4 regions of the Brenneria populi genome follow, and region 3 is predicted to be linked to each of the others. Evidence: predicted binding sites of a transcription regulator. Region 3 holds the regulator's gene; each other region holds the start of a gene.
The links. Region 3 encodes PurR, which represses purine synthesis genes. Its sites were predicted from a motif close to CANGCAAACGTTTGCNTG; they were not measured.
Positions count from the first base shown of each region.

Region 1: a site for PurR is predicted at 1,063-1,080, ahead of tusA (sulfurtransferase TusA). Genes of this name have one in related genera too.
Region 2: a site for PurR is predicted at 993-1,010, ahead of glyA (serine hydroxymethyltransferase). Genes of this name have one in related genera too.
Region 4: a site for PurR is predicted at 1,248-1,265, ahead of gcvT (glycine cleavage system aminomethyltransferase GcvT). Genes of this name have one in related genera too.

Region 1 covers NZ_JAYWTM010000009.1:202,356-204,547, reverse strand. The annotation lists gene VSX58_RS12560 (DcrB family lipoprotein) at 1-113, opposite strand, end outside; gene VSX58_RS12555 (7-cyano-7-deazaguanine/7-aminomethyl-7-deazaguanine transporter) at 261-938, opposite strand; gene tusA (sulfurtransferase TusA) at 1,153-1,398, shown strand; gene VSX58_RS12545 (zinc/cadmium/mercury/lead-transporting ATPase) at 1,449-2,192, opposite strand, start outside.
Region 2 covers NZ_JAYWTM010000007.1:146,383-148,574, reverse strand. The annotation lists gene glyA (serine hydroxymethyltransferase) at 1-878, opposite strand, end outside; gene VSX58_RS10610 (GDSL-type esterase/lipase family protein) at 1,247-2,192, shown strand, end outside.
Region 3 covers NZ_JAYWTM010000001.1:398,741-400,932, reverse strand. The annotation lists gene cydH (cytochrome bd-I oxidase subunit CydH) at 33-122, opposite strand; gene purR (HTH-type transcriptional repressor PurR) at 494-1,525, shown strand; gene cfa (cyclopropane fatty acyl phospholipid synthase) at 1,986-2,192, shown strand, end outside.
Region 4 covers NZ_JAYWTM010000006.1:435,714-437,905, reverse strand. The annotation lists gene gcvT (glycine cleavage system aminomethyltransferase GcvT) at 102-1,202, opposite strand; gene VSX58_RS09525 (alpha/beta hydrolase) at 1,609-2,192, opposite strand, start outside.

The DNA of each region.
Region 1 (2,192 bases), on a different contig from region 3:
GCCGCCGGTTTATCCTGCGCTGGCGCCGCCGCGCTATCATCCTTGTTGCCGTCACAGGCGGCAAGCATAACGACCAAAAGACTCATTCCGAGGTACTTCACTACATTCGGCATAGGGTTCTCTTTCTGTTGCTGGAACGGATAAATCATTATCGCACGCTATTCCGCGAGTAAAAACAAGCGGATTGTTGTCACAAACCATAAATTCAGACGCGTAGCCTAGCAGCGTTTCGCCGCCCTATTCGGCCGGCAAAACGCCGTTTAGCGGCGGTTTTCCACTGATAGATAAGGCATGCCGGGCTGCCGCTCGCTCAGGCGTTTCAGCGCCATATTCAGCATCACGCCGTACATCGGCAGAAAGAACAGCATGCTTATCAATAGTTTAAACGTATAGTCCACCATGGCGATTTCAACCCAGTTGGCGGACATAAAGGGATCGGTGCTGCGGTAAAACGCAATAAAGAAAAAAGCCAGCGTATCGCTGAGATTGCCGAACAGCGTCGAAACGGCGGGGGCCACCCACCAGGCGTTACGCTGGCGCAGCCGGTTAAAGACGTGAACATCCAGAATTTGCCCCAGGACATAGGCCATAAAGCTGGCGATGGCGATGCGGGCGACCACGATATTGACCTGTCCCAACGCGCTGAACGACTGCCATTCTCCCTGATAAAACAGCACGGAGATCAGATAGGACACCAGCAGCGCGGGCACCATAACGGTCAGGATGATGCGGCGGGCCAACGGCGCGCCGAAAATCCTCACCGTTAGGTCGGTAGCCAGGAAAATAAACGGAAAGGTAAACGCGCCCCAGGTGGTGTGAAAACCGAAAATCGACACCGGAAGCTGCACCAGATAATTACTGGATGTGATGATCAGAATATGAAATAGCGAAAGCCATACCAGCGCCGTCAGCCGCTGTTGGGCGGTAAATCGATACATGTCTGCGACCTTTTTGGTTATTGGGGTGAGGGAACCCAAGAAATATTTCGCGCGGCCATGCCGCACGTCTGTGCATGCGCGCCGCATGATACGCATTTATCTTCGCAATGCAATGGTTGTTTTTTGCGCAAACGTTGTCGTGGCTTGCGCCTGAAAATCCCCGGCGTAAACTATGCTGGTTTTATTTATTGCTCCTTAACTGCAGAGAACGTTGATGACCGATCCTTTCGCCAATCCCGATAAGACCCTTGATGCGCAGGGATTACGCTGTCCCGAACCCGTGATGATGGTACGCAAAACGGTACGCCAGATGGGTCCCGGACAAACGCTATTGATCCTGGCGGACGATCCGGCGACAACCCGCGATATTCCCGGATTCTGCCGGTATATGGACCATCGCCTGCTGGCGCAGGCGACCGAACGGTTGCCCTATCGCTATTTGCTGCGTAAGGGCGGCTAACCGCCCGTCTCCGGCGTCAGGAGATAACCCCCTGACGCCGCCGAGGATCTCTATCCATCCCGTTTTTTCAGCAACCGCAAAGCGTTGGCCGTGACCAATGCCGTGGCGCCGGAGTCCGCCAGCACCGCCAGCCACAGGCCGGTTATCCCCAGCACGCTGGTGATGAGAAACAGCGCCTTCAGCCCCAGCGCAATCGTAATATTCTGCCGAATATTACGCTGCGTGGCCCGCGATAGACGGATCATCATGGCTAATCCGCCGAGGCGGCTGTGGGTTAGCGCGGCGTCCGCCGTTTCCAGCGCGACGTCGGTGCCGCCGCCCATGGCGATGCCGATGGCGGCCGCTTTCATCGCCGGGGCGTCATTAATGCCGTCCCCCACCATCGCCGTGGGGTGAAGGCGATTAAGCTCGCCGACCGCCGCCACTTTATCCGCCGGCAGCAGGCTGGCGCGGTACTCGATGCCCAACTCGCCGGCGATCGCCGCCGCCGCGCGGGGATTATCGCCCGTCAGCATAATGCAGCGAATGTTCAGCTCTCGCAGCGCGTCCAGCGCCGAGCCGGCGTCGTGACGCAATGTGTCGCGCAATGCCAGCAGCCCCATCACCAGGCGGTCTTCATGTACGACGACCGTCGTCTTCCCTTCATTTTCCAACGCTGCGACGCGCTGTCGCCAGTCGGCATCCAGCATATCCGCCGGTAGTTTGGCCGGAGAGCTAATCTGCAGACGCTTACCGGCAATCGTGCCTTCGACGCCGACGCCCGCCAGCGTCCGTAGATCGTCCGCGACAGGTAA
Region 2 (2,192 bases), on a different contig from region 3:
TTGGCGACCTGCTGCTGATAGACCTTGAATTCCGGCTCCATCGCCTCTTTCAGCGCCACGGCTTTACCGGCGATGACGTGCATCAGCGGGCCGCCCTGACCGCCGGGGAAAACGGCGGAGTTCAGTTTCTTATACAGATCTTCGTCGCCGCCTTTCGCCAAAATCAGGCCGCCGCGCGGGCCGGCCAGCGTTTTGTGCGTGGTGGTGGTTACGATATGCGCGTGAGGCACCGGAGACGGATACACATCAGCCGCGATCAGACCGGCGACGTGCGCCATATCGACAAACAGATAGGCGCCGATGCTATCGGCGATTTCACGCATTTTCGCCCAATCGACGACGCCGGAATAAGCGGAGAAACCGCCGACGATCATTTTGGGTTTATGGGTGCGGGCCAGCTCCGCCATCTCGTCGTAATCGATCTTGCCGTTTTCATCGATACCGTAAGGGATGACGTTATACAGTTTACCGGACAGGTTTACCGGCGAGCCGTGAGTCAGGTGGCCGCCGTGCGCCAAGTTCATACCCAGAATGGTATCGCCCGGCTGCAGCAGCGCGGTATAGACGGCGAAGTTTGCCTGAGAGCCGGAGTGAGGCTGAACATTGGCGTAATCTGCGCCGAACAGCGCTTTGGCGCGGTCGATAGCCAGCTGCTCAACGACGTCGACGTATTCACAGCCGCCGTAATAACGTTTGCCCGGATAGCCTTCAGCGTATTTGTTCGTTAGCTGAGAACCCTGCGCCTGCATGACTCGTGGGCTGGTATAGTTTTCAGACGCAATCAGTTCAATGTGCTCTTCCTGACGCACCACTTCTTGCTGCATTGCTTGCCACAGGTCGGCATCATAATCGGCAATGTTCATTTCACGCTTTAACATCCGCATCTCCTGACTCAGCTAACTTTCTATACTGGAATACAATCACCCTTTTGGGTACTGGCCTATAGTGTAAACCGTTTCTCCCTAATGAAGATAGGTCTTGACAGAGGTTTTTACGCAAACGATTGGCTTCAGGCGGCGCAAGGCCTGGAAGGATTTACGCCGCTGAACGGGAAACGGAGTTTTCTTCATTTCCAACCTGTTTTTTCTTCATCTTGGCGCAGAGAAGTTTAAACATCCCCCCGGAGCGGATTGGACGCATAATAAAAATCCTAAACTTTTAACGAAGTTAAGCGCATAAGTCATTTGGCGGCGTGTAAAATTGCAAAAAGTGTTTCCGACTCCCGCAACAAAGGATATGTCTAATCATGTTTAAACGTTTTTCTGAAGGAATGGCCTGCGCGATACTGTTTTCCGCCCCCTGGCTGCCGGCGTATGCGGCGCCCGCCGGCGCGCATAATGCAAAACAACCAAGCGCTATCGAGGCGCTATCAGGCGCCAGGCTGGGAGAGGAAACAACCCTGACGGGCCACGTCACGCATCGCGAAATTCACCTGCCCGCCACCATCATCATCCGGGATCAGCAGGGCCAGCGCCGGCAGGCGCAAACCGACGAAAAGGGAAACTATCATATTGATATTTCTGGATTGTCATCGCCACTGCGCCTTTTAGCCATCGAATCCGGCGGCACCAACTGCCAGCTCAGCAACGTCCCGCGGGCCATCTGCCTGAACGCCCTCGCCCCGTCGCTGCAATCCGGCCGCGACAATATCGTTAATATCAACCCGCTGACCGACCGCATCATCTCCGACGTGGCGGTTGCCGCGGGCTATCCCGGTCCGCAACAGCTGGCTGATGATTCAGCCTCTCCGACGCTGAATAGCGCCGCATGGAAAAAAGCCTATGCCGCATTTCACGCGGGATTCAATTCAGCGCTCAAGCAGACCGGCATCGCCGCGCCGGCGCGTTTCGACCCGCTGACTTATCCCGCCGCCCAGCAAGAATCCGTCACCAAAATCATCGATGTCATTAATCACAACCGTAATTATGACCCTAATACCGGGTACGCCGGATACACCGTGCTGACCGACGGCGTTTTTCGCCCGATTGTGGGTCGCTATGGACAGGGCGACTATGAACCATTGGATTACCCGTTCGCCCGCCGGCATCTGGACGCCATTCAAAAAGCGCAAATTCGTATCTTCCTGATCGGCGACGCCACGGCGGCGACCTATGAAAAGGCTCTTCTGCCCGGCATGGGGTGGGGACAGGCGTTCGAACAGCAATTTCGCCCGGATAGCGGCGTAAAAGTCG
Region 3 (2,192 bases):
CGAGAGTAAAACGCAAGGCGGCTCGATAGCGATTAATTCAATACCGCGACGAAGCTGAACGCAATAATAAGCACCAACGCACCAACGGTGGCCAGCAGAGAAATTTTCAGATCGGCATCCATCGGCATCTCCTTTGTTACAAAAATGAACAGAAAAAATATTAACCGACTTTAACGCCGGAACTTTATGGCGGGCGAAAGCAGGTCTTATATAACAATAGCAATTGTTTCATAGCCCGACTAAAAAAACTCGTACCGGCGTATCACTAATAGATAAATTACCGCTTTCACTTTCGTGTCAGATCGGACAAAATTCGCTGTTTGACGACACGCCGCGTATTGGTTGAAAAAGTCAGCCTTGCCCCTTCAGGTACAACATTCGGCATTCTCCCTGTGAAATTCTGTTTTTTTACATAGAAAGAGAACGTTAAACGCAGGCAAACGATTAACTATATACATACGACCATAACGAGTCGGTTAGGAGTCATTGTTACATGGCAACGATCAAAGATGTGGCGAAGCGCGCGGGCGTTTCGACCACAACCGTATCGCACGTGATAAATAAAACACGTTTCGTCGCCGAAGAAACCAAAGCGGCCGTCAGGGCCGCCATTAAAGAATTACACTACTCCCCCAGCGCCGTGGCGCGCAGCCTTAAGGTGAATAACACCAAGTCCATCGGCCTGCTGGCGACCTCCAGCGAAGCGCCCTACTTTGCGGAGATCATCGAAGCCGTGGAAAACGGCTGCTATGCCAAAGGCTACACGATGATTTTGTGCAATTCGCATAACGACATCGATAAGCAGCGCGCCTATCTCTCGATGCTGGCGCAAAAGCGCGTCGACGGCCTGCTGGTGATGTGCGCCGAATACCCGCCTAAATTACTCGCCATGCTGGAAGACTACCGCAGTATTCCGATGGTGGTGATGGATTGGGGCGAAGCCCACAGCGATTTTACCGATACCATTATTGATAACGCTTTTGAAGGCGGCTATATGGCGGGGCGTTATCTTATCGAACGCGGTCACCGGGAGATCGGCGCCATTCACGGTACCCTGGAGCGGAATACCGGCAGCGGACGCTATCTCGGCTTTTTAAAAGCGCTGAAAGACGCCGAGATTCAGATTCATGATGAATGGATCGTGCAAGGCGATTTCGAGCCCGAATCCGGCTATAAAGCGATGCAGCAAATTCTGGCGCAGAAACATCGCCCCACGGCCGTTTTCTGCGGCGGAGATATTATGGCGATGGGCGCAATCTGCGCGGCGGATGAGTTAGGGCTGCGCGTTCCTCAGGATATATCAGTCATCGGCTACGACAATGTGCGCCACGCCCGCTTTTTCACTCCGGCGCTGACCACTATTCACCAGCCGAAAGAACGCCTGGGACAGTCCGCCCTGTCGATGCTTTTAGACCGTATCACCAGCAAACGCGAAGAGGCACAGGTCATCGAGGTTCACCCTACGCTAATCGAGCGCCGTTCCGTCGCCGACGGCCCGTTCCGCGATTATCGCCGCTATTCCTGAGAACGCACGCGGTTTTATCCCCTGCCAAAGCCATATGCCCCTACTCTGCTTCAGCCAATTTATACTTGTACCCTGGCTGAAGCAGTCATAAACTAATTAGCGGTTCAACGACAACAAGCATTTTTATCTCTTTTATTCACTATCCTTGATACCCAACAGATGTCGAACGCAGGAAAGCGGCAGGGGTGCGCCCGATGAGCTTGTTCAGATAAACGACTCTTCATCAACGCGCCTGCGGCTCGAAGTATGAAGGGTATAGTGCGAGCGCATATCGGATGTGCGTATTTATTTTAAGGATGAGTGCCCCTACGTATTTGCGTACCGGCTTTTTCTCTTCATTTTCCTCTTGTTATTCAGAGGGTAGACGATGGGTGATACCCACCGATGCCGATATTGGGTAAAAAATTGTCTATGCTTTCCTTGCCGTTTTTCACCGTGAGCAGCAAGGTAGGGAGAAATTATGAGTTCATCGTGTGTAGAGGACGTAGAAGGAGTAGGAAGCCGTGGCGACTCCTGGTTTCAAATTGTTCGTGAAATGCTGGACACGGCCGATATCAAAATCAACGGCTCCCGCCCTTTTGATATTAAGGTAAAAAATCCCGATTTTTTTAAACGCGTATTGCGTGAAGGCTCTCTGGGATTGGGCGAAAGCTATATGGACGGATGG
Region 4 (2,192 bases), on a different contig from region 3:
CTTCACAAAACGATTAAAATTGGCCGCATACTCTAATGCCGATCGTTTAAACATCGAGATACACGGGGCGACCGGTCGCCTCTGATACCGATGGGGTAGCGTTAATATTGCACCAGCGGTTTTCCGGCGCGGACAAAGCCCGGCCGGGTGACATGCACCAGCAGCTCGCGGTTACGGATCTGGACAATCGCCTGCTCGCCGATCCCGGCAGGAACGCGCGCCAGCGCAATGCTCAGACCCAGCGTAGGCGAAAAGGATCCGCTGGTAATCACCCCTTCCCGCATCACCCCTTCACTATCCGTGAAGCGCACGGGCAGATCGTTGCGCAGCACGCCCTTTGCGGTCATCACCAGCCCGACCAGCTGTTCGGTGCCTTTTTCACGCTGACGCTCCAGAGCCTCACGACCGATAAACTGGCGATCTTCCGGCTGCCAGGCGATCGTCCAGCCCATATTGGCGGCCAGCGGCGAAACGCCTTCATCCATATCCTGTCCGTAGAGATTCATTCCGGCCTCCAGCCGCAGCGTGTCGCGCGCCCCCAATCCGCACGGTTTGACCCCGGCGGACAACAGCCGCCGCCACAGTGAAACCACCTGCTCTTTCGGCAGCGCGATCTCATAGCCGGCTTCACCAGTATAACCCGTTGTCGCGATGAAAAAATCATCAGCCTGCACGCCGAAAAACGGCTTCATCCCCGCAATTTTCGCCCGCTGGGAATCATTGAGCAGGCTCTGCACCTTGGTCTGCGCCTGCGGCCCCTGAACGGCCACCAGGGCCAAATCCTGGCGTTCGCGCACGTCGACCATAAAAGGTTCGGCGTGCCGGGCTATCCAGGCCAAATCTTTCTCACGGGTGGCCGAGTTCACCACCAGCCGGAAATACTCTTCCGTGATGAAATACACGATCAGATCGTCGATAACCCCGCCGGACGCATTCAGCATGGCGGTATAGAGCGCCTTGCCGGGCTGAGTGAGCCTGGCGACATCGTTCGCCAGCAGATAGCGCAGAAACTCGCGGGTTCTGGCGCCGCGCAAGTCCACGATGGTCATATGGGATACGTCAAACATACCGGCATCGCGACGGACGCTGTGATGTTCATCGAGCTGGGAGCCGTAATGCAGCGGCATCATCCAGCCGTGAAAATCAACCATTTTGGCGCCGTCCGCCAGGTGCTGTTGATATAACGGAGTCTGCTTAGCCATGATTTCCCTCTGTTCGGAGCACTGCGTTCGGGCGCTGACAGCCGCCACGCAAACGATATCTTGATAATGAACTTACCACCGAAACGCCGGTTAAACTATCCCCTCAGACATAAGATAATCTATATGGAAAACACCTTCCGCCGCACGGGGGCAAATCACCGGAAACAGAAAGATAATTTAAAAAATAAATGATAATCAGTATAAAAAATTGTATTTTTGGATAAAAAATAAAATTATCGCCATGAAAAATGGATTACATGATAATTAATCGCGGAGAAAAAACGCCCCATGCATTAATTAAAATAATGCGAAAAATACACCAAAATTAGATTATTTCACCCAAACCCGCCGGCGGCGGCGGGCGATTGGCCGACGGCCGGCGCCATTCACGATGAAATAACGCCGGCTATTGCGGAATATTCTCCTCAATACGCTGTATCAGGTAAGGAAAAAACGGATTGGAGGAGAGCCGCAGTAGCGTATCCAGATCCACCACCAGCACCGAACGCTCTCCTCTGGCCGCAATCATGCCCAGCGGCAAACCGAACTCGCGGGGATGCTGCGAAAAACGGCCATACAGGGAGTCGCTATCCGGAAAGGGCAAGGCGACGTGCGACAGCGAGTAGACATCGCGCGGATAATCAATGCCCAGATCGCGCGAACTGCCCCGCGTCTCCCCCGCTTTCACATCGAAAGCGACGGCATGCGCGCTGTCCGGCGCCGCGTTGGCAATCACCGTGGTGTCATAACGGCGCGGCGCCTGCGGCAGCAGTTGGCCGACGGCGCGATCAGCGGAATCACGCAGTAACGGCCCGAAGTTGATGGTGCGATTCACGTCAAACAGCACCAGTTGGCTGCCGTTCGCCGGCAAAAGATCGTAAAACGCCGAAACCACCGCCTGGGTGCTCACGGTGAAGTCCATGACGGACTGAAAAGTCAGCACCGGCGGCAATTGCGCCAAGGCATGCTGCTGCGCCTTACGGGTAAGCT